Regions from separate parts of the Methylophilus sp. DMC18 genome, predicted to be linked through region 3. Evidence: predicted binding sites of a transcription regulator. Region 3 holds the regulator's gene; each other region holds the start of a gene.

Region 1 (5,304 bases), on a different contig from region 3:
GATCTGTTTTTGTCCTTTGTAGCTTCCGCGCCACTCGCGCTTGACCCAACTGGTAGGCACGTCATAGCGCAACCAGTCACGTGTACGGCCCAGAATTTTAACGTGCTCAGGCTTGAGGCCAACCTCTTCCATCAATTCACGATACATGGCTTGCTCAGGCGTTTCACCATATTTGATGCCGCCTTGCGGAAACTGCCATGCATGTTCCCTGATACGCTTGCCCCAAAACACCTGATTGTGCGTATTGCAAAGCACAATTCCGACGTTTGGACGGTATCCATCACGATCTAACATAAAAAACTGCCTTCAATATTTCATGCAATTTTTTCACACTTTAGCCTTTAATGAAAGGACAACCGTCAAAAGCATGCGCAAGCCCGGCAAGGTGTATAAAATTGAAAAGCAGACTCGCCAATTTATTTAAAATCCATCATGCGCCCCATGAAAACACTGTCAACCAGAGACAAGACCATGCGTTGTTTGCCCATGCTCAAGCGATTTTCAACCAGATTTATGACCGGGCTCTCGATCCGTCTCCCGTTGGCAAGTATGAAGTTTTTTGCCCCCCTCTTGCTTGGTGTGCCCATTTTCGCGTTAGCGGGCAACCTCGCTTACATCACAAATCAAGGCAGTGACAGCGTATCCGTGCTGGACATCGCCAGTAAGCAAGTCACGCGTACCATTGCGGTGGGCAAAGCCCCGGTCGGGGTGGCTATCGCACCTAAAAAGCAGCGCGTGTATATCAGCAACGCTAATAGCCAAACCGTGTCAGTCATCAATAGTGCCACCCAACAAACGCTGCAAGAAATCCCGGTCAATGCCCAAGCCGTTGGCATTGCTTTAAGCCGCGACGAGAAAACCTTGTACGTGGCCGATTGGGGTGGTGAGCAAGTGATTGCAGTGGATACTGCGCATCCTGAAAAACAGCAAACCTTCAAAGCGGGCAAAACCCCTTCCGGCTTGCTGGTCAGTGCAGATAACAAAAAGCTGTTTATCGCCAACCGCGACAGTGACGATGTCACCGTGGTCGATACCAAAACCTTGAAAACCATCGCGCAAGTGCCCGTTGGCCTACATCCTTTTGCTCTGAGCTTGAGCCCGGATGGTAAAACCGTGTTTGTCGTTAATGTGGTCAGCAACACGCTGACCTTGCTGAATGTAGAGACCTATCAGGCCAGCACCGTCAAAACCGGGCAACACCCTTATGGCGTGGCGATCAGCCCAGATGGCCGTCGTGCTTACGTGAGCAACAATCACGCCGAAAGCGTATCGGTGATTGATTTGACCAACGGCAACACCATCAAAACCATCGCCGTGGGCGAATATCCAGAAGGCATTGAATACGACAAAGCCAGCAATCAGGTACTGGTCGTCAACTGGGGTACTGACAATGTCTCCATCATTGATGCACTCACCAATACCGTGACGCAAACGATCAGCAGTCCCAAGTTATGCCGCTCTTTCGGGCAATTTATTCTCGAAGCAAAATAGCAAGAAAAGGGCTGTGCAGAGCCAAAGCAACCTATTTTTTGATTTTTTCACAGGATGACCAATGAATTAGTCGCAAAGAAGTTTATTTTTGGGTAAAGTCTCGGATTGTTTTTTAAAACACTTTGACCGCTTACCGATCCACGCCGAGCTTTAGTTTTAAAAGTCTGTAAATTTCAGGAGATATGTAATGAAAAAATTTCTAGGCATGATTGCTGTTTCTTTATTGCCGTTGATCCCCCTCACTGCTGGTGCACACGGTGCAGCAGCCTTACGCTTTGAAAAAAGCGTCACCATCAAAGCGCCTGCTGCAAAAGTATGGGCATTGGTCAAAGACTTTGGTAACGAACAAGCCTGGCACGCTGGTGTTGCGTCTACCACCGTAGAGCAGAAAAAAGATGAAAACGGCGACGATGCCACCTACCGCACCGTCAAACTGAAAAACGGCGGCGTCATGTACGAAAAACTGCGTTTCATTGATGACGCTGGCATGCGCGTTAAATATGAATATGTGTATGAAAAAAGTACATTACAGTTTGCTAACTTTTACCCAATGATCACAGTGACTGCCAACGGCAATGACACCGTCGTTTCAGTCAAAGGCAGCTACACTCGCGCCGATTCCTCCAACATTCCAAAGCCTGAGCAAAATGATGATGCCGCGACCAAGGCGCTCGACGACTTTTTTGATCCAGGTCTCGAAAGCCTGAAAAAGGTTGCCGAATCGGGAAAGTAATTAGCCAGGGTTCTGGAAAAAAATCGCAAGGCAACAGTAAACCCTGGTGGAAATTCTGGTAAGTCTTACATTGTAAACAACACTGTTTTTGCAAATCAGTCACGGCCAAAAGCAAGCGACTGGCACCAAGTAAAGGGATTGTGTACCACACAATCCCTTTTTTGCATTTAGCCAAACCACCTGCCCAAAACCATCACCTACTCTGTCAAAGATGGGCAAAGCCTGTCACTTTCTGTCAGCTTAACTAATCGCAACCAAGCCCTCACTTTTTAAATTCAATTCGAAGAAATAAAGCACAAAAACCCTTTAATTCATATTTTTCAATCAGTTACAAACCACAAAAGCGGATTGGCACACCTGTTGCTTTAGGGTTAGCCAACACTGTTGAAAAAGCAGTGACTTAAACAAAGAAGTAACTGACTTTAAACTTGACTTGAAGGAAAACATGATGAAAAAACACGCACAACAAGGTTTTACCCTGATTGAATTGATGATCGTGGTAGCGATTATTGGTATTTTGGCTTCTGTGGCGATTCCCGCTTATACCGATTATGTAAACGAGGCACATGATGGCGCATGTTTAGCAGAAGCCTCAGCATACTCTAAACGTGCTTATACGTCCTTAACTCTTAAACCTAATGTTGCAGTAGCTAACTACCCCGCAGGCGCTTGCGCAGCGGTCAACGCGCCAGCAACAGTCAACGATACACTAACATTCACACCCGTAAACGGTAGTGCAAATAAAACTTATACATGTGATTTAGCAAAAGCAGGCTCTTGCAGCTAGTTAAGTAACATTAAGGTATTAATGAAAAAACCCTGTTCAAATTACAGGGTTTTTTCACATCCAACTTGCACCCTTGTTTTTTTCTAAGATTCGTTTTTATATTAGATCACTAACGACATGCTCGAAAATATCATCAGCCAGTATAACGCTTCTCAGGCATCCATTATCTGGCTTCATGGCCTAGGTGCCGACGGCCATGACTTTGAGCCTGTGGTACAGATGCTCAACCTGTCCCACATAAAATTTATCTTACCTCATGCCCCCTATCGTCCAGTTACTCTGAATAACGGCTATGAGATGCGTGCCTGGTATGACATTTTTGGGCTACAGCCGGATAGCCCGCAAGATGAAGCCGGGATTAACAGCATGCGAGCGACATTAAATGCGATGATAGAAGCCGAAATTGCGCAGGGCATCCCGTCGCACCGCATTTTACTCGCAGGGTTCTCGCAAGGCGGCGCGATGGCTTTGCATACGGCAACGCGTTTTCCGCAAACGTTGGCAGGCGTACTGGCGCTTTCCACTTATTTACCCTTAAAGAGCCAGCTCTCTCAAGAAAAACACCCAGCCAACCAGCAGTGCCCGATCTGGATGGCGCATGGGCGCTTTGATAGTGTAATCACACTGGCAACTTCGCAAGCGTCGCGGCAAACACTGGAGGCCGCAGGCTATGCGGTGGAATGGCATGAATACGATATGCCGCATAGTGTGTGCGACGAAGAGATCAACGATATCCGCCAATTTTTGCTCAAGGTGCTGCCGCCAGCGCAATAACCCTATCTTGAGAATAATCCCGCAAGCAGGGGGAGTTTTGTTAAAATAGCCAGCGTTTTCATAGGCCTATTTTCATGAGTGCTCCCAAAAAAACACCGTCTGCGGTGAGTGATCAACCCAGTTTTGCCGAACGTCTGGCGGCGCTAGAAACCATCGTCAAGCGCATGGAGTCAGGCGAATTGCCGCTGGAGGCCTCGCTGGCAGCCTACACTGAGGGCGTGCAATTGTTACAAGCTTGCCAGACCTCTTTAGAGCAAGCAGAACAAACCGTGATGCTGCTTAACCAACAACAGCAACTGATGCCCTTCGAAGCGAATTAACCCGCCAGCCACTTTACTGTTTATTCATGACTACTTCTGCTTTTGTCTTTGATCACTGGGCACGCGCACATCAACAACATGTGGAGCAGGTGCTGGCTCGCCTCTTGCCAAGTGACCAAGTATTGCCTGAGCGCCTGCACCAGGCCATGCGTTATTCGGTGCTGGGTGGGGGTAAACGGGTCCGCGCCTTATTGAGTTATGCCGCAGCAGAACTGGCAGGCACCTCCAGAATAACGGCTGATGCCAGTGCGGCAGCTGTCGAGTTGATTCACGCCTTTTCATTGGTGCATGACGATATGCCATGCATGGATGACGACGATTTGCGTCGTGGCAAACCCAGCTGCCACAAGCAGTATGACGATGCCACGGCACTCTTGGTGGGTGATGCGCTGCAAAGCCTGGCGTTTGAATGCATTGCTGAGACGCAAGCGCCACAAGCGCTCAAGCAAGTGCAGGTACTGGCACAAGCGACCGGCTCACGTGGCATGTGTGGCGGCCAAAGCATCGATTTGCAGAGTACGGGCAAACGGTTGACGCGCGCTGAGTTAGAGACCATGCATCAATATAAAACTGGCGCGCTGATCCGAGCCGCGACATTGCTTGGCGCTTATGCGGCGCCAGACACCGCACCGGCATTAATTCAGTGTTTGGAGCAATACAGCCAAAAGATGGGGCTGGCATTTCAGGTTGTCGATGACATTCTCGATGCAACGGCAGATACACAAACCCTGGGCAAAACGGCTGGCAAGGATGCGCTGCAAGACAAGTCTACCTACGTCAGCCTGCTGGGGCTGGAAGAGGCAAAAACACTGGTAGAAGCACTTTATGCTGAAGCACTGCAATTATTGGCAGGCTATGGTGCCCAGGCGGATCCGCTGCGCGGGATTGCCAAATTTATTTGTGAGCGTCCTTTTTAATCATGACTTCACTGTTGTCCCGTATTCATTCCCCCACTGAGTTACGCGCACTCGAACGCACACAACTCAAAGTGCTGGCCGCAGAACTGCGAGCATTTCTGATTCAAAGCGTCTCGCAAACAGGCGGGCATCTGGCCTCTAACCTTGGCGTCGTCGAACTGACCATTGCGCTGCATTACATTTACAACACGCCGGATGACCGTCTGGTATGGGATGTCGGCCATCAAACCTATCCGCACAAAATCCTGACTGGTAGACGCGAAGCCATGGCGACCCTGCGCA
Region 2 (5,304 bases), on a different contig from region 3:
GGTGGTACCGATGTAGTAGTTACGGCGTGACGCCCAGGAATACTGGCCGCAACCGACCGGGCCGTGCGAGATATGCACCATGTCTTTAATCGGGCCCCATACCACGCCTTTGGAACCGGCGTAGGCACAACCACGGATGGTCATTACCCCTGGCAGCGATTTGATGTTGGATTTCACATCACACTCGGATTTGCCTTCTTCATACACATTCAAATGTTTTGCACGTTTTTTGGCGGACTTTTCAGGATAGGCTTTTAACACCTCCTGAATCAGCTCGGCGCCGTTGACTTTTGTTTCAGCAGTCGCACTCATCGTTGTCTCCTATGTTCGACTAAAAACCAGTGATAAAAAGAAACTTTTCAAAAATTGTTGAAATTGCCCGGAAGTAACCTCCTCAACTTTTGAAACCGTCTCTGGAGGGGTTGGCAAGGGGCAAAGCCCCCTGCCAAAGACTTATTAAGCTGCAGTCGCCGCTTTACCAATCAGTGTTTCATCCTCTTTCTTCATGATGCCGAAATCCATCAACAGGTCTTCCAGCTCATCCATGGTGATCGGGGTTGGGATGGTACCGTTACCGGCGTTGGCGTGAACTTTCTGCGCCAGTTGACGATATTCCTCAGCTTGCTTGGAGTCCGGGGCGTATTCCAGCACGGTCATACGACGCAACTCGGCGTGCTGCACCACGTTGTCACGTGGCACAAAGTGGATCAGCTTGGTACCCAGTTTGCCTGCCAGGGCTTCTGCCAGTTCCAGTTCCTTGTCAGTCTGGCGTTCGTTACATACCAGGCCACCCAGACGCACACCGCCGGAGTTGGCGTATTTCAGAATACCTTTAGAAATATTGTTGGCGGCATACATCGCCATCATTTCGCCGGACATGACGATGTAGATTTCCTGTGCCTTGTTTTCACGGATCGGCATGGCGAAACCACCGCACACCACGTCACCCAATACGTCGTAGGACACATAATCCACGCCGTCATAGGCGCCGTTTTCCTCGAGGAAGTTGATCGAAGTAATCACACCGCGACCAGCACAACCCACGCCAGGTTCTGGACCACCGGATTCCACGCAACGGATGTCGCGGTAACCGATTTTCATCACATCTTCGATTTCCAGATCCTCGACAGAACCCGCTTCTGCCGCCAGGGACAATACGGTGTCCTGTGCTTTTGCGTGCAGAATCAGGCGGGTAGAGTCGGCTTTAGGGTCGCAACCGACGATGAGGATTTTCTGACCCATTTCGGCCAACGCAGCCAGCGTGTTTTGAGAAGTGGTGGACTTGCCGATGCCACCTTTGCCATAAAATGCAATTTGACGTAATGCAGCCATAATTGAAGCTCCTTTAGGTTTAAATGAAAAATTCGTCGCTGTACGCAGCCATCTTCCGATTCCGAATCGCAACCTAATCACTTTTCTTATCAGGCGATGGATGGGTGTCGGCCATGTAGGCTGTGTATGGCAAGGAGCGTGCCAACAGAGAAAATAAAAATTAAGTGATTGATTATTATTGATATTTTAATAAAAACACAGACCACACCTCCTTAAATCCCCTCTGTCGCAAACACGACAAAAGCGGCGCCCAGCGTGCGGTATGAAACAAACCTTTCTGCATACGGTCAGCCGCCTTTCAATGCGTTGCTTCATGCATCAACTGGCCGCCAAGCCGCATCCAGGCTTGATCCTTGCCTTCTGCAGATCAATTGGCATAGCTGTTGGTATAACACTTGCTGAATCAGGACTATCTGTCAGTTCCTAGAGAGGTCAGGATGCATCAGCCATTACCCCCCATTAATCCGGCTTTGGATACCAGCCGACACAAGCCAATCGCGCAAATTCAAGGCAATCCGCACTTTGCACAAATCGGTGGAGAAGCTGCCATTACCCATCTGGTCGAGCGCTTTTATTTTCATATGAATACGGCACCAGAAGCTGCAGCGATCCGCGCCATGCATGCGGCAGACCTGTCCGAAACCAAGGCTGTTCTAGTGCAGTTTCTGATCGAATGGCTGGGTGGCCCCAAGGTGTATAGCAACACACGCGGACATCCGCGCTTGCGCCAGCGACATGCCATGTTTGGCATCGGCGAGGCAGAAAGGGATGCCTGGATGTTATGCATGCGACGTGCCGTGCTGGAGGTGGTGGCAGATGCCACGTTAAGGGCACAGTTGGATCAGGCTTTTTTAAAAACCGCAGACTTTATTCGTAACCAGCCAGCGTAACCCCTGGCTTCATTTCTTTAGGAGAACATTGTAATGACCACCATGGAAAGCACCATTTTCGGCAAACTCAATTCAGAGCACCGTTTGCAAAACCCAGTGTTTAAAGATGCCACCAAAGTGCCAGGGCGCTTTGGGTTTCGCGGCGAACTGGCGATTAAATTTGCTCCGCAAGTGGCTGATGAAGCGCGTCCACCTGAAATTACCTGTGACCAAGTCATGGCCTACGCGCAGGAAGGCGAAAATGGCATGCCATTTTTTACTGGCTATCTGCTGTCTTTCGGCTATCTGGAAATGCTGGTTGAAGCATTGAAAGATGCCCTGCTGCCTGAAGGAAAATACATCCTGTTTTGCAACAATATCGACCTCTTGAAAAAATACACGGTCAAGATGAACGGCAGCACTTTTTACATCCTGCCAATTGATGAGGCCACGGTTTATAACGAGTTGCTGGAACTGTTGCACCTGGAAAAGAATGATCTGAAAAAACTGGATACTGCGGGCAAACTGGATGCGGTGATTGCCAAGGCCATGAGTTTTAGCGCCAACTATCCGGAAATCACCTATGAAGAAGGCCTGCAATTGATGGGGCCAGTACGCAACCCCAACGAAAACCGCCCGGTTTAAGGCTACATCTCGCTGGCATGCAGGCGGAAGAAAGCCCGCAAGACTGGTACAGCACCAACCTGGTCGGTCTTCCGGCCGGATTGCTGGGCTCGGTCGCGTTTAACCGTCACCCGCAGCCCCTGCATATTGCCGGAGCACGCGAGACCCACGGCGGGCTGTTTCGTTTGCTGCACGCCAGCCACAACGCCGAAGAAGCCGCCGACAGGTTTGCCCACTATATGGCCATCGCCTTTGATTTGCAGCGGCCAGCCACAGCACAAGGCCCACGCCGTTTCAGACCCAGCTACCTCAAATTGCTGGAGGGCTGGGGCTTTGATGCCAACAGCCCGCAGGGGGCGGTGCTCAAGGGCTGGGTGGAGAGTCGCTTTGGCCTCGCGCCCAGCTTTCACCGCGCACCGCTGAGGCATTTCCCCTCCCCGGCCTGGGTCACCTATCTGGAAGAGAAGTTTTGCAGCCGCTTTCATAACTACAGCATCCATATGCAGCTTGATTTGTTATACGAGTATTGTCAGTTTGTGATTGCGCGTTTTGGCTTGCCGACCTCGCACCCCACACTGACCCTGTGGCGCGGCGTGAACCTCAACGAAGAACCGACCCTGGGGCAACATGGGCTGCGGGCCGGGCTGTGCAGGCTGCGTCTTAACAATCTGGTGTCGTTTACCCGCAACCGCGAGCGCGCCGACGAGTTTGGTGACTGGATATTGCAAGTGGAAGTGCCGCTGGTCAAACTGTTACTGTTTCCCGGCTTGCTGCAACACAGCCCACTGGGCGGCGAGGAAGAAGTCATCGCGCTGGGTGGCGAATACGAGGTCATGGCCCGCTATGCCTGACCTCATGCAACGTGCGCTGGGCGCATATCTGGGCATGGCCGTTGGCGATGCGCTGGGCGCGCCAGTGGAGTTTATGACTGCCAGAGAAATCGCCAGCCGAGGCCAGCATCGCGACATGACAGGCGGTGGCTGGCTCAAGCTCAAACCCGGTCAGATTACCGACGACACCGAAATGTCGCTGTGTCTGGGCCGCGCCTGGCTAAGCCACAATGGCTGGCATGCCGAAACGGCCGCACGCATGTTTGTTGACTGGCTGAAAAACCAGCCGATTGATGTGGGCAATACCTGCCGCCGCGGCATCCGCCGCTATTTGCTGGAAGGCAGCGTACAAGGCCCGCCTTCCGAAGCTGATGGCGGCAATGGTGCGGCCATGCGCATGGCACCCATTGCCATCGCCACCTATCACCTACCAGACCAGTTTGAAAAAATCACGCTGGCACAAGCGCACCTCACCCATCACCACCCATTGTCCGATGCCGCTTGCCTGACGCTGGGCAGCATGGTGCATGCACTGTTCAATGGCCAAGGTGGTGCGGCCTGCCGCTTGCTCGCGGCAGCACTGGTCAAACAGTACCCTGCATTCAAATTCGACCACTATCCGGGCCGGGCCAGCGGCTATATTGTTGACACGATGCAAACCGTGCTGCATTTTTTTCTCAACACTGACAATTTTGAAGACTGCCTGATTGGCACCGTCAACCAGGGTGAAGATGCCGACACTACCGGCGCCATTGTTGGCATGCTGGCGGGTGCCCGCTATGGCAGTCAGGCCATCCCCGAACGCTGGCTGCAGGCCCTGCCACTCACCATCCGTCAGGAAATCGAACAACAAGTCCCCGCACTCTTGCAAGGAGGTCTAGATGAGCACCATATTGTTTTATGAAAAACCCGGTTGCAGCAACAACAGTCGGCAAAAAGCCCAACTGGCTGCGGCCGGACACATGGTGATTGCCAAAAATCTGCTCACCGAGCCTTGGACACGTGAGCGCCTGCTGCAATTCTTTGGCTCATTGCCGGTGCACGCCTGGTTTAATCCGGCCGCCCCCAAAATCAGGGATGGCGAGATAGATCCGGCCACCCTGGATGCCGACACGCATTGGCCATGCTGCGCGCCGAACCACTGCTGATCCGGCGGCCACTCATCGAGGTTGACGGTCAGCGCATGACTGGCTTTGACGCCAGTACCCTATCTGTTTGGTTGGGACAGCCCATCTTGGTCAACACTGCGTCGCAGAGTTGCCTGCGGCACCATCCCTCTTAGCGTTGATGACTGCACTAAAACAGCATCAACATATTTCTAAAGTGATAGGCCTTAATCCCCAGACACCGACGGGATTTTATGGATGCTCAAATCCGCGCCATCAAACTCTGACTCGGCATCCAGGCGGATACCTACGATTTTCTTTAATGCGCCGTAAACGATGGTTCCGCCCACTAGCGCGATCACTACACCCAATGCAGTACCTGCCAGCTGGCTCATCAGGCTGACACCGCCCATGCCACCAAGACTGGTCGCACCGAAGATACCTGCCGCGATACCGCCCCAGGCACCACACAAGCCGTGCAACGGCCAGACACCAAGCACATCATCGATTTTGAAGCGTGTTTGCGTGAGGGTGAATGCCCAG
Region 3 (5,304 bases):
AGCCGGTGGTCATCCGCCAAAAACCTGCGACAGTGATTACAGGCACGGGCATGCGTTTTGATAACCGGGCTGATACCATGCAATTGTTTAACCGGGTGCATGTGCATTATGAGCGTCCACCCGTCGCCAGCAATTTGGCAAGCCCGGCCCAGGCGTCAAACACAGAACGCCAATGACCGTTGATTATGGAGAAATGAGTTGAACACGCACAAGCCCTTATTTTTAGCGATCTGCATGAGCGTATGGGCGCTATTGTCCATGCCGCTGAGTGTGCTGGCCGAAGAATCCGACCGAGATCAACCAATAGAGCTTGAGGCGGATACCGTGACCGTGAACGATGCTAAAAAAATCAGTATCTACACGGGCAACGTGATTCTTAATCAGGGCACCTTGCAAATCAAGGCGGACAAAATGATCGTACGCGAGGATCAGGACGGCTTTCAACATAGCACCTGTACCGGCAACCCCACCACATTCAAGCAAAAACGCACCGGTAAAGACGAGTGGATGCAAGGCAGTGGTCAACGTATCGAATACAACGCCCGCATGGATAAAGTGCAACTGTATACCAATGCCTGGGTTAAACGTGGTGAAGACATCGTGACCGGGGACTACATTAGCTACGACGCCAACGCCGAGTATGCCGAGGTGATTGGCGGCACAAAAGCCAACCCGAACGGAACGGCTGGCAGCCGCGTCAAGGCCACCATACAGCCTAAAAATAAAACCACACCGCCTGTCATTGACAACAAGCCAACCTCTCAACAGGGGTTACGGATGAATCGCTCCTTGCAACTCAAGGTCGAACCTGCCCCTGCCGAAAACACTGGTGAGCAAGGCAAAGAGTAAGCATAAAGATGGAAACCATGGCAGCAGATCAGAACCATTTGCAGGTCAACCGCCTGAAAAAAACCTATCAGGGCCGTACCGTCGTCAAAAACACGACGCTTGAGTTACGCAGTGGCGAAGTGATCGGCTTGCTGGGTCCCAACGGGGCAGGCAAAACCACCAGCTTTTACATGATTGTCGGGTTGGTTGCGCTGGATGAAGGCAACATTACGCTGAATGGCGCCGACGTGAGCCGCGCGCCCATGCATGAGCGCGCGCGCATGGGCCTGGCTTATCTGCCCCAAGAAGCATCCATTTTTCGCAAGCTCAGCGTAACCGACAACATCCTCGCCATTCTTGAAACCCGTCCCTATACGGAAGAGCAGCGTGAGGCGAGGCTTGAGTCCTTGCTGGATCAATTGCATATCCAGCACATCCGCAACAGTCAGGCCGTCAGCTTGTCTGGTGGCGAACGTCGACGCGTTGAAATTGCGCGCTGCCTGGCCACTGACCCTAAATTTATTTTGCTGGATGAACCGTTCGCCGGGATTGATCCGATTGCGGTGATCGAAATCCAGAAAATCATCCGCTACCTGAGCAGTCAGAATATTGGTATTTTAATCACCGACCACAATGTGCGCGAAACGCTGGATATCTGTGACCGCGCTTATATTGTCAATGAAGGCGCTGTGTTTGCAGCAGGCACGCCCGATGAAATCATTCAGAACGAAGGTGTGCGTGAAGTGTATCTGGGCAAGAATTTTAGGCTGTAATCCGTCATGAAACAGAACCTGCAATTACGTATTTCGCAAAATCTGGCGCTGACGCCGCAGCTGCAGCAATCGATCCGTTTGCTGCAACTTTCCACGCTGGAACTGAACCAGGAACTGGAAACCATCCTGCAGGAAAACCCGTTACTGGAAATGTCAGACGGTGAAGAAGGCGAGTTTGAAGATAACACACCGCCTCCCCCCACTGTAGAAGCTGAGCCGACAGATGCCAGCTCGTTTGACATGGCAACACAGCAAGAGATCACCGCACCGGCAGAAAGTCTGCGTGAAGACTTGCACGATGAGCTGGGCGGGAGCGAGAGCGACCTGCCCAATTTAAACGAGGAATTCACGCCGCCAGAGTTTGAAGATGATTATGAAGAGTTTGGCAGCACCAGCAACTGGGACGAAGCCGGACGCAATCATCAGGAAGACGAAGACAGTGACTTTTCCAGACAGGAAACCACCAGCATCAGTTTGCGCGAGCATCTGATTGACCAGATACAACTGGCACATTTGTCGCAACGAGACATGAGCCTGGTCAAACTGCTACTGGATAGCATCACTGATGATGGCTATCTGGAGCAAGATCTGCAGGAGATTGTAGAGCACTTGCCGCTCGAACTTGAGGTCGAGCTGCTGGAACTGGAAACCGCCCTCAAGCTGATCCAGAATCTGGACCCTGTAGGCGTTGGTGCGCGCGATTTACGCGAGTGCCTGCTCTTGCAACTGACGCGTTTGCCGCAAGAAACGCCACACTTGCAAACTGCCATTGCCATTGCCAAAGACCACCTGGCGCTGCTGGCCAACAAAGACTTTGTCAAACTGCGCAAGGTGCTTGGTTGCGATGAAGCGGTACTCAAGGCGGCGCAGCACCTGATCCGCCAGCAAAACCCCAGACCCGGCAGCGAGTTTTCCAGCTTTAGTCACGATCACTTTATCCAGCACGATGTGGTGGTTAAAAAAATCAAGGGCATTTGGGTCGCCTCCTTAAATGATGGCGTGATCCCCAAACTGCGCATCAACCAGATGTATGCGGACATCCTCAAGCGCAACCGCGAGAGTTCAGGCCAATACCTGCAAAGCCAGATGCAGGAAGCCAAGTGGATGATTAAAAATATCCAGCAGCGCTTCTCGACCATTTTGCGCGTGTCACAAGCCATTGTAGATCGCCAGCGCAACTTCTTTGAACATGGTGAAATTGCCATGCGGCCACTGGTGCTGCGTGAAATCGCCGAAGAACTCGACTTGCATGAAAGCACAGTTTCCCGCGTCACCACACATAAGTATATGCTCACACCGCGTGGCGTCTATGAACTCAAATACTTCTTTGGCAGCTCGGTGGCCACAGATGCAGGCGGCTCCTGCTCTGCCACCGCTATCCGCGCCTTGATCAAGCAAATGGTGGCCGAAGAAAACCCGAAAAAGCCTTTGTCGGACAACCAGATCACCGACACACTGGCACAACAAGGTATCGTCGTTGCCCGCCGTACCATAGCCAAATATCGCGAGTCCCTGAATATTCCGCCCGCGAACTTGCGCAAAACGCTCTAAACAAAAAAGGCCGCAGATGCGGCCTTTTTTGTTTCTCAGCTCAAATCACCTGATTGTGATCTTGGCAAATTTACGTTTACCCACCTGGGCGATCACTGTCACACCTTTAGTCAAAGGCAGATTCTTATCATCCACCTTGACGCTGTCGAGCTTGACGCCGCCTTGCTGCACTGCGCGCATGGCTTCACTGGTGCTTTCAACCAAGCCCGCCTGTTTTAACAATTGGCTAATGCCGATGCTCTCGCCTTCAATGGTCACTTCAACTTCGGGCACGTCATCCGGGATGCCGCCTTTGGCACGGGTCTGGAAGTCCTGCAAGGCTTTTTCAGCCGCGGCTTGACCATGGAAACGCGCCACAATTTCTTGGGCAAAGCCGACCTTGATATTGCGGGGATTTTCACCGCTGGCGACTTGCGCCTTCCATTCGGCAATGGTTTCCAGCGTCGCAAAAGACAGCAAATCAATATAGCGCCACATCAGTTCATCTGAAATCGACATGATCTTGGCAAAAATAGTCTCTGGCGCCTCGCTAATGCCAATGTAGTTACCGAGTGATTTAGACATTTTATTGACGCCATCCAACCCTTCCAGCAGCGGCATCATCAGCACACATTGCTGCGACTGGCCGGCCTGCTTTTGCAACTCACGCCCCATGAGCAGGTTAAACTTCTGGTCGGTACCACCGAGCTCAAGATCCGCTTGCAGGGCGACCGAATCATATCCTTGCAGTAACGGGTACAGAAACTCGTGAATCGCAATCGGTTGATTACCCTTGAAGCGTTTGGAGAAGTCATCGCGCTCCAGCATGCGGGCCACGGTATGGCTGGCAGCCAGTTTAATCATCCCCGCCGCGCCAAGTTCACTTAACCAGTTGGAGTTAAAGACAATTTCGGTTTTGGCAGGATCAAGAATCTTGAAGACTTGTGCGGCATAGGTATCGGCGTTGGCCTTGACCTGCTCCACGGTTAAGGGTGGACGGGTGGCGCTTTTGCCAGTCGGGTCACCAATCATGCCGGTAAAGTCACCGATCAGGAATAAAATCTGATGGCCCAGATCCTGCAACTGGCGCAATTTATTAATGAGGACGGTATGACCCAGGTGCAAGTCGGGCGCGGTAGGGTCAAAGCCTGCTTTCACACGTAACGGCTTGCCTGTTTTCAGTTTCTCGACCAGCTCCTGCTCGATCAGTAACTCATCTGCGCCACGCTTGATAATGGCCAACGCCTTGGCAATTTCTGGGCTCAATGCTGGCACTTCAGATGAGGGTTGTTTGGTATCGGTCATGCGGGTATCCGTCAAATACAACGATGCGCACTGATGGCACCGTCTCAAATAAGTAAAACAGCTATTTTAACGTAATCCCATGCATTTCTGTAAGCGCGGCTGGAGCAGTGTTAAAATGACACCCATGCAAGTTTCTGCCGATCGCTCCCAGCCACGTTTGTTTATTGGACTGATGTCCGGTACCAGCCTGGACGGGGTGGATGCCGTGCTCACCTCGCAACGGGGCGAGCAACTGACACAAACGGCCACCTATTTTCTGCCCTACCCTGACGCGCTTAAACAGCGCCTACTGGCCTTGCACACGCCCGCCAATAACGAGTTACACGAGGCCGCAGTGGTTGCTAACCAGCTCGCAGAACTCTACGCGCAAGCCGTCAAGCAACTGCTTAAGCTCGCCGACATCCGTGCCGAGGCCGTGACAGCCATCGGTTGCCATGGCCAGACCATCCGGCACTGTCCGACACTGGCAGAGGGCATGGCATACACCATACAATTGGGCAACCATGCCCGCTTGGCAGAATTAACAGGGATCACGGTCATTGGCGACTTCAGAAGTCGCGATATTGCCGCTGGCGGCCAAGGTGCACCGTTAGTGCCGGCCTTTCACCAGGCGGTGTTTACGAGTGCAGACAGGCATCGCGTCGTCATTAATATCGGCGGCATTGCCAACTTGAGTGATCTGCCAGCACACGGACAAGTCACAGGCTTTGACTCGGGACCCGGCAACCTGCTCATGGATGCCTGGACGCAGCAACACACAGGCCAGCCCTATGATGCGGGCGGGCACTGGGCAGCGGGCGGGAAAATTAATCCAGACTTGCTCAATGCCATGTTGGCCGATCCTTATTTTGCACTGGCCGCGCCCAAA
Region 4 (5,304 bases), on a different contig from region 3:
TTCATGCTGTTCGTTCTCTCATCAAGTTGAGCGCAGTGTACCCAGAAAACACAAAGCAAGTCCAGCGGACTTGCTTTGTGTGGGCTTGCGCAAAAGCCGGGCGCTTACGCTTTGAACGGTTTCACATTCCAGATACGTTCAGCATATTCACCGATGGTGCGGTCACTGGAGAATTTAGCCATCCGCGCCACATTCAAAATCGCCATACGGGACCAGGCTTCCTGATCTTGATACAGGGCAGCCACTTTCTCCTGCGCGGTAACATACGCGGCATAATCGGCCAGTAACAAGTATTGATCGCCTTTGTGCAACAGGGTATCAATAATGGCCTGGTAGCGTGATGGCTCCTCCACCGAGAAATAGCCATTGGCAATCATATCGATCACCTGCTTGAGCTCAGCATTGCCGTGGTAATAATCCCACGGGTTGTAGCCGCTGGCTTTCAGCTGCGCCACTTCTGGTGTGGTCAGGCCAAAAATAAAGATATTTTCACTGCCGACCTCTTCCATGATCTCCACATTGGCGCCATCCAGCGTACCTATGGTCAAGGCCCCATTGAGCGCCATTTTCATATTACCGGTGCCACTGGCCTCGGTACCTGCGGTCGAAATTTGCTCGGATAAGTCGGCGCCCGGGAACAGGATTTCTGCCGCACTGACCTCGTAGTTAGGATAAAACACCACTTTTAACTGGTCTTTGACCGCCGGGTCGTTATTGATCATCACCGCTACATCGTTGATCAGGCGGATGATCTGCTTGGCCAACCAGTAGCCCGGTGCCGCCTTGCCCGCAAAAATGATCACACGCGGCGTATGATGGCTGGCATGACCGCTACGAATCCGGTTATACAGCGTGATCACATGCAGCACATTGAGCAACTGGCGCTTGTACTCATGAATACGCTTGATTTGCACGTCAAACAAGGCATCCGCGCTGACCGCAATACCCGTCTTCTGCAAAATCTTGTCGGCCAGGCGCTGCTTATTGGCCTTTTTCACTTCGCGGAACGCTTTTCTGAACGCCGCATTCTCTGCAAACGGCTCAATCTGCTTGATCAGGCTCAGGTCCTTCTGAAAGCCGGTGCCGATTTGCTTGGTCAGCAATTCTGTCAGCAAAGGGTTGGCCTGGTTCAACCAGCGGCGGGGCGTGATGCCATTGGTCACATTGGTGAACTTGCCAGGATAAATTTTGTTGAAGTCAGCAAACAGCGTGGTTTTCAACAACTCGCTGTGCAGCTCGGCCACGCCGTTCACGGTATGGCTACCGACAATCGCCAGATGCGCCATGCGCACACGGCGGCCGTGGGTTTCGTCGATGATGGACACACGCTGCAACAAGCCGGTATCACCCGGGAAGTGCTGATTCACCATTTGCAAAAACTGGTGATTGATCTCATAAATAATCTCGAGATGACGAGGCAACAATTGTCCAAACATGTCCACCGACCAGGTTTCCAGGGCTTCTGGCATCAAGGTGTGGTTGGTGTAGGCAAACATTTTGGTGACCAGCGTCCACGCACGGTCCCAAGGCAAGTGATAATGATCGACCAATTGATGCATCATTTCGGCCACGGCAATCGCTGGGTGGGTATCATTCAACTGAATGGAGACCTTGTCAGGCAAGGTGTTCCAATCCGAGTTGTAATTGGTAAAGCGATGCAAAATATCCTGTGTAGAGGCCGAAACAAAGAAGTATTGCTGCTTGAGGCGCAACACCTTGCCCGACTCGGAGGTGTCATTTGGATAGAGCACTTGCGAGATGGTTTCGGCACCGTGACGGCCTTCTACCGATTTTTCGTAGTTACCTTCGTTAAACGATTTCAAGTCAAACTCATTGGTAGCCTTGGCAGACCATAAGCGCAGATTATTCACAGTCTGCGTGCCATAGCCAGGCACAGGCACATCATAAGGCATGGCGACCACCGTTTCATGATCAACCCAGTGATGCTCCACGCCACGCTCGGTGTGTACATGCAACACGCGGCCATAAAACTTCACCTCGCAAGTATGCTCGGGGCGCTGAATCTCCCAGATATTCTGATACCGTAACCAGTTATCAGGATTTTCTTTTTGCTGGCCTTTCTCGATGGTTTGCCTAAACATGCCGTAGTCGTAACGGATGCCATAGCCGGTAGCCGGAATATCCATGGTCGCCATCGAGTCGACAAAACAGGCAGCCAAGCGGCCCAGGCCGCCATTACCCAACGCCGCATCAGGCTCCATCTCTGCCACGCCTTCCAGCTTTTGGCCAATCTCCTGCAAGCCTCCGCTTAGATCGGGTGCAATGCCCAAATTCAGTGCGGCGTTTGACAGCATGCGGCCAATCAAAAACTCCAGAGATAAATAATAAACGCGCTTGGTATTGGCGTCTCGATAAGCATCACGTGTATTCACCCAGCGGCTCATCAAGTGGTCGCGCACGGTAAAAGCGGCGGTTTGATACCAGTCACGCGCCGTGGCCCAAGAGTTTGATTTACCAATAGAAAAAGTCAGGTGGTTACGTAACGCCTGGGGGATAGGCAATTGCTCCAGCAAAAACTCTTCAACCGGTTGCGCAGCTTCTACGGGTGTCTTGGATTTAGGTGTTTTTTTCACATTGGCAGTCATGCATCTTCCCCTTGAGTTTGATTCATTGAATTGCTTTCAGTTAGCAAAAGCAAAAAGCAAGCCTACAGCAAGAATGTGTCAGACATAAAAAAAGCCACAAAATTCTCATTGTGGCTTTGAATTATACTGCCGACCCCGGCAGAGAGAAGCACGAAACCTAAAGTTTCCAGGTATAAGCAACGCCTAGTGCATCCTGATACATGCGCACATTGGCGTCCCCTCCACCAAATCCAGCAGGAATCGAGTTTTGACCACGCACCGTATTTTCAAAGGCATGCGTGTAAGCAAACGAGACTTCGGATTGCGGACTCAGCACCCAAGTCGCGCCAATCGACACATGATCTTTCACCACGCCCGGCGCCAGGATATTAAACAGCGTATCGCCCGCTCTAATCGGCTGATCGACATGGTTATAGCCTGCACGTAAAATCAACGCCGGGCTATATTGATACAACGCACCGATTTTATACACCTTGGCATCCTGCCAGTTAAACCCGGCGCCATTATCGTTACCCAAGCCATTGCTCAAGTTAGATAAAGAGGCGTTACCCACCGCATCTACCTCACTGTAATTGATGCGTTGAAAATCCGCGGCCAGCGTCAACGCCGGCGTTACCTTGACCGCCACACCCACGCCATAGGTGGAGGGGATATCGAAATCACCCTGCTCGGCAAACAAGCCCTTGTACTTGTCAAACCGGCTCATGTAAGTACGGCTCTGATAAGTGGCCCCCAGCGTCACGGCATCCGTGATCTCACCCAGCCAGCCAATATGCACGCCCACACCATAAGAATCATCATGACCGTTGTTGGTCAGATTGGCTGACGAACTACTGGCATTGCTAAAGTTTTGCAGCCCCTTGGCTTCAAACCGCTGATAAGCCAGATTCAGGGAAACCCCTAGGGTGTGATGCTCTTGCACCTTCCAAGTGGCGGTAGGCGCCACAAACACCTGCGCCAAATCCACGCCCGTGCGGCGACCATTACTGTTAAACAGCGGAATACCGTTTTTGTAGTCAGTATTCATGCCGCCATTACCGTAAACACTCACACCCAGCGTGACATCCTCAGAATACTGCGTGTTGTAGCCTAGCTCTGGAATAAAGAAATTCTGGCTATCATTGCCTTTATAAGTCCCATTGGCTCCTGGCGCACCACTGCCTTCAATCTCCGATTCACGCACAGGCCTAAACCAAGTCACGCCCGCATCCACACGACTCCCGACTTTCCCCATGCCCGCCGGGTTGGCTGCCGCCGCCAGCGCATCTTGTGGCAAAGCGATGCCCACGCCACCCACGCCTTGAGAGCGAACACTATAGCCATGCGAAAAATAACCATCGGTCGCCCACGCATTACCAAACGAAAAAGCGATTGCTACTGGAATAACTTTTGACCACTTATACATCTCAATCCTTCAATAACCTTGTTGGATTGCAATATATCAAGCGGTTTAAATTCAAATAAATAATATATAACAATATATTTATAACTTAAAAACATAAAAGCCCGCGGTGCGGGCTTTTATGAATGATGGATAAATATGTAGGTTTGGCAACTCGATATTGAGCCCCAAGTTCAACGTAATGTTAGGTGGAAGGCATTTTGGTGTTGTAGCTCATGAGTTGGCGTAGACTGGAAATCAAATTTCATGGTTGCTCATTTTCCACTCTCCACTGCTTTCCCTTGGCGATTTGAATAAAGTTTCACCTGCCGTTCTGTCACCAATCTGAATATGGTGGAGCAAGTAGTGATTATTTTGTGGAGCCCCGCAGTAAAAGCATTCGTTGCAATATGGAAATCCAGGAGCGTTTCCTTTAAGATTTTCATGTCGCCCTATTGTGTTAAGCCCCAACTCTCGCAGCTCTTCGTTGGATATGATCTGCTTTAGACTGCTGAGAACTGTTGACGCATTAGGTACTGTTTTGGCTGACTCACCATAAACATCAATATTGCTTCCGTAGACCTGCTTAACTGGTCTTTTACATTTCCAGCAATTATCATTTATGTAAAGAATGGAATATTCCCATGGCTCTTCTTGCCAAGTGACCTTTTTATTTAATAGCGCTGAGGCGAAATTAAGTAAAGGGAGGTTAAATTGCTCAAGGAATGGAATTTCGCCTGGTTTAATATTGTTGATACCAAAAATAGGTGTTTTCTTGTTTGAATATCTTTTCCATTCCCGAAATTTCCGAACGTAGACGAACCATGCTGCTCTAACCTTTGAGCGTGAGTAGCGCTCAGTTCTTAAGATAATTTCTTGATAAGGAATGCTTGATAACTGAGCTTCGAGTGCAACTGTTACTCCATCTTTTGCGCAAAGAACATCAGCGATCCACTCCTGTCCATCTGGTGTACAGCCTCTGTATTCGGTTGTTATGCTCCAACCTTGAGCTAATGCTGCTTTTGCAAGAACGTATTTTAAGTAGAGGTGTTCAGGACTTTCCGGGTCGCCACTGCATTCGGCTTCACTCTTATGTGCAAAGAAAAATATACCATGCTTACTAGTTTTTGGAACTGCATGGCCGCCACAGCAAGGCATCGATAAACTTTCTGTTTTGTATTTCTTCTTGAGTGCATCCCATGTATCGATTTGGTAATCGAAGGCATGTATTGTTACTCCGTTTAGCAATGCTCGCAATGGCAAACCAAGCTCCTTATTTTAGGCCTAACGATGCTCGCAACCGGACGGCGAAAATCA

What was found. Region 3 encodes sigma-54, which starts transcription at its own class of promoters, with help from an activator protein. Its sites were predicted from a motif close to TGGCACNNTTCCTGCT; they were not measured.
Region 1: ACT53G_RS08630 (pilin) is a predicted target of sigma-54. The motif match lies at 2,574-2,589, and genes of this name have one in related genera.
Region 2: nifH (nitrogenase iron protein) is a predicted target of sigma-54. The motif match lies at 1,461-1,476, and genes of this name have one in related genera.
Region 4: ACT53G_RS14000 (glycogen/starch/alpha-glucan phosphorylase) is a predicted target of sigma-54. The motif match lies at 2,655-2,670, and genes of this name have one in related genera.

What each region holds. Positions count from the first base shown of each region.
Region 1 covers NZ_JBQUZE010000003.1:338,254-343,557, reverse strand. Annotated here, with positions in the region: gene ACT53G_RS08645 (RNA pyrophosphohydrolase) at 1-294, opposite strand, end outside; gene ACT53G_RS08640 (YVTN family beta-propeller repeat protein) at 442-1,491, shown strand; gene ACT53G_RS08635 (SRPBCC family protein) at 1,679-2,224, shown strand; gene ACT53G_RS08630 (pilin) at 2,670-3,011, shown strand; gene ACT53G_RS08625 (alpha/beta hydrolase) at 3,129-3,785, shown strand; gene xseB (exodeoxyribonuclease VII small subunit) at 3,860-4,105, shown strand; gene ACT53G_RS08615 (polyprenyl synthetase family protein) at 4,132-5,022, shown strand; gene dxs (1-deoxy-D-xylulose-5-phosphate synthase) at 5,025-5,304, shown strand, end outside.
Region 2 covers NZ_JBQUZE010000001.1:113,991-119,294, reverse strand. Annotated here, with positions in the region: gene nifD (nitrogenase molybdenum-iron protein alpha chain) at 1-312, opposite strand, end outside; gene nifH (nitrogenase iron protein) at 457-1,332, opposite strand; gene ACT53G_RS00560 (group II truncated hemoglobin) at 1,770-2,222, shown strand; gene ACT53G_RS00555 (hypothetical protein) at 2,256-2,846, shown strand; gene ACT53G_RS00550 (NAD(+)--dinitrogen-reductase ADP-D-ribosyltransferase) at 2,864-3,676, shown strand; gene draG (ADP-ribosyl-[dinitrogen reductase] hydrolase) at 3,681-4,559, shown strand; gene ACT53G_RS00540 (thioredoxin domain-containing protein) at 4,537-4,803, shown strand; gene ACT53G_RS00535 (ammonium transporter) at 4,989-5,304, opposite strand, start outside.
Region 3 covers NZ_JBQUZE010000007.1:4,915-10,218, forward strand. Annotated here, with positions in the region: gene lptC (LPS export ABC transporter periplasmic protein LptC) at 1-176, shown strand, start outside; gene lptA (lipopolysaccharide transport periplasmic protein LptA) at 235-849, shown strand; gene lptB (LPS export ABC transporter ATP-binding protein) at 858-1,601, shown strand; gene ACT53G_RS14080 (RNA polymerase factor sigma-54) at 1,608-3,152, shown strand; gene tyrS (tyrosine--tRNA ligase) at 3,198-4,436, opposite strand; gene ACT53G_RS14090 (anhydro-N-acetylmuramic acid kinase) at 4,561-5,304, shown strand, end outside.
Region 4 covers NZ_JBQUZE010000006.1:163,476-168,779, reverse strand. Annotated here, with positions in the region: gene ACT53G_RS14005 (DUF4197 domain-containing protein) at 1-5, opposite strand, end outside; gene ACT53G_RS14000 (glycogen/starch/alpha-glucan phosphorylase) at 105-2,606, opposite strand; gene ACT53G_RS13995 (OmpP1/FadL family transporter) at 2,764-4,011, opposite strand; gene ACT53G_RS13990 (competence protein CoiA) at 4,246-5,250, opposite strand.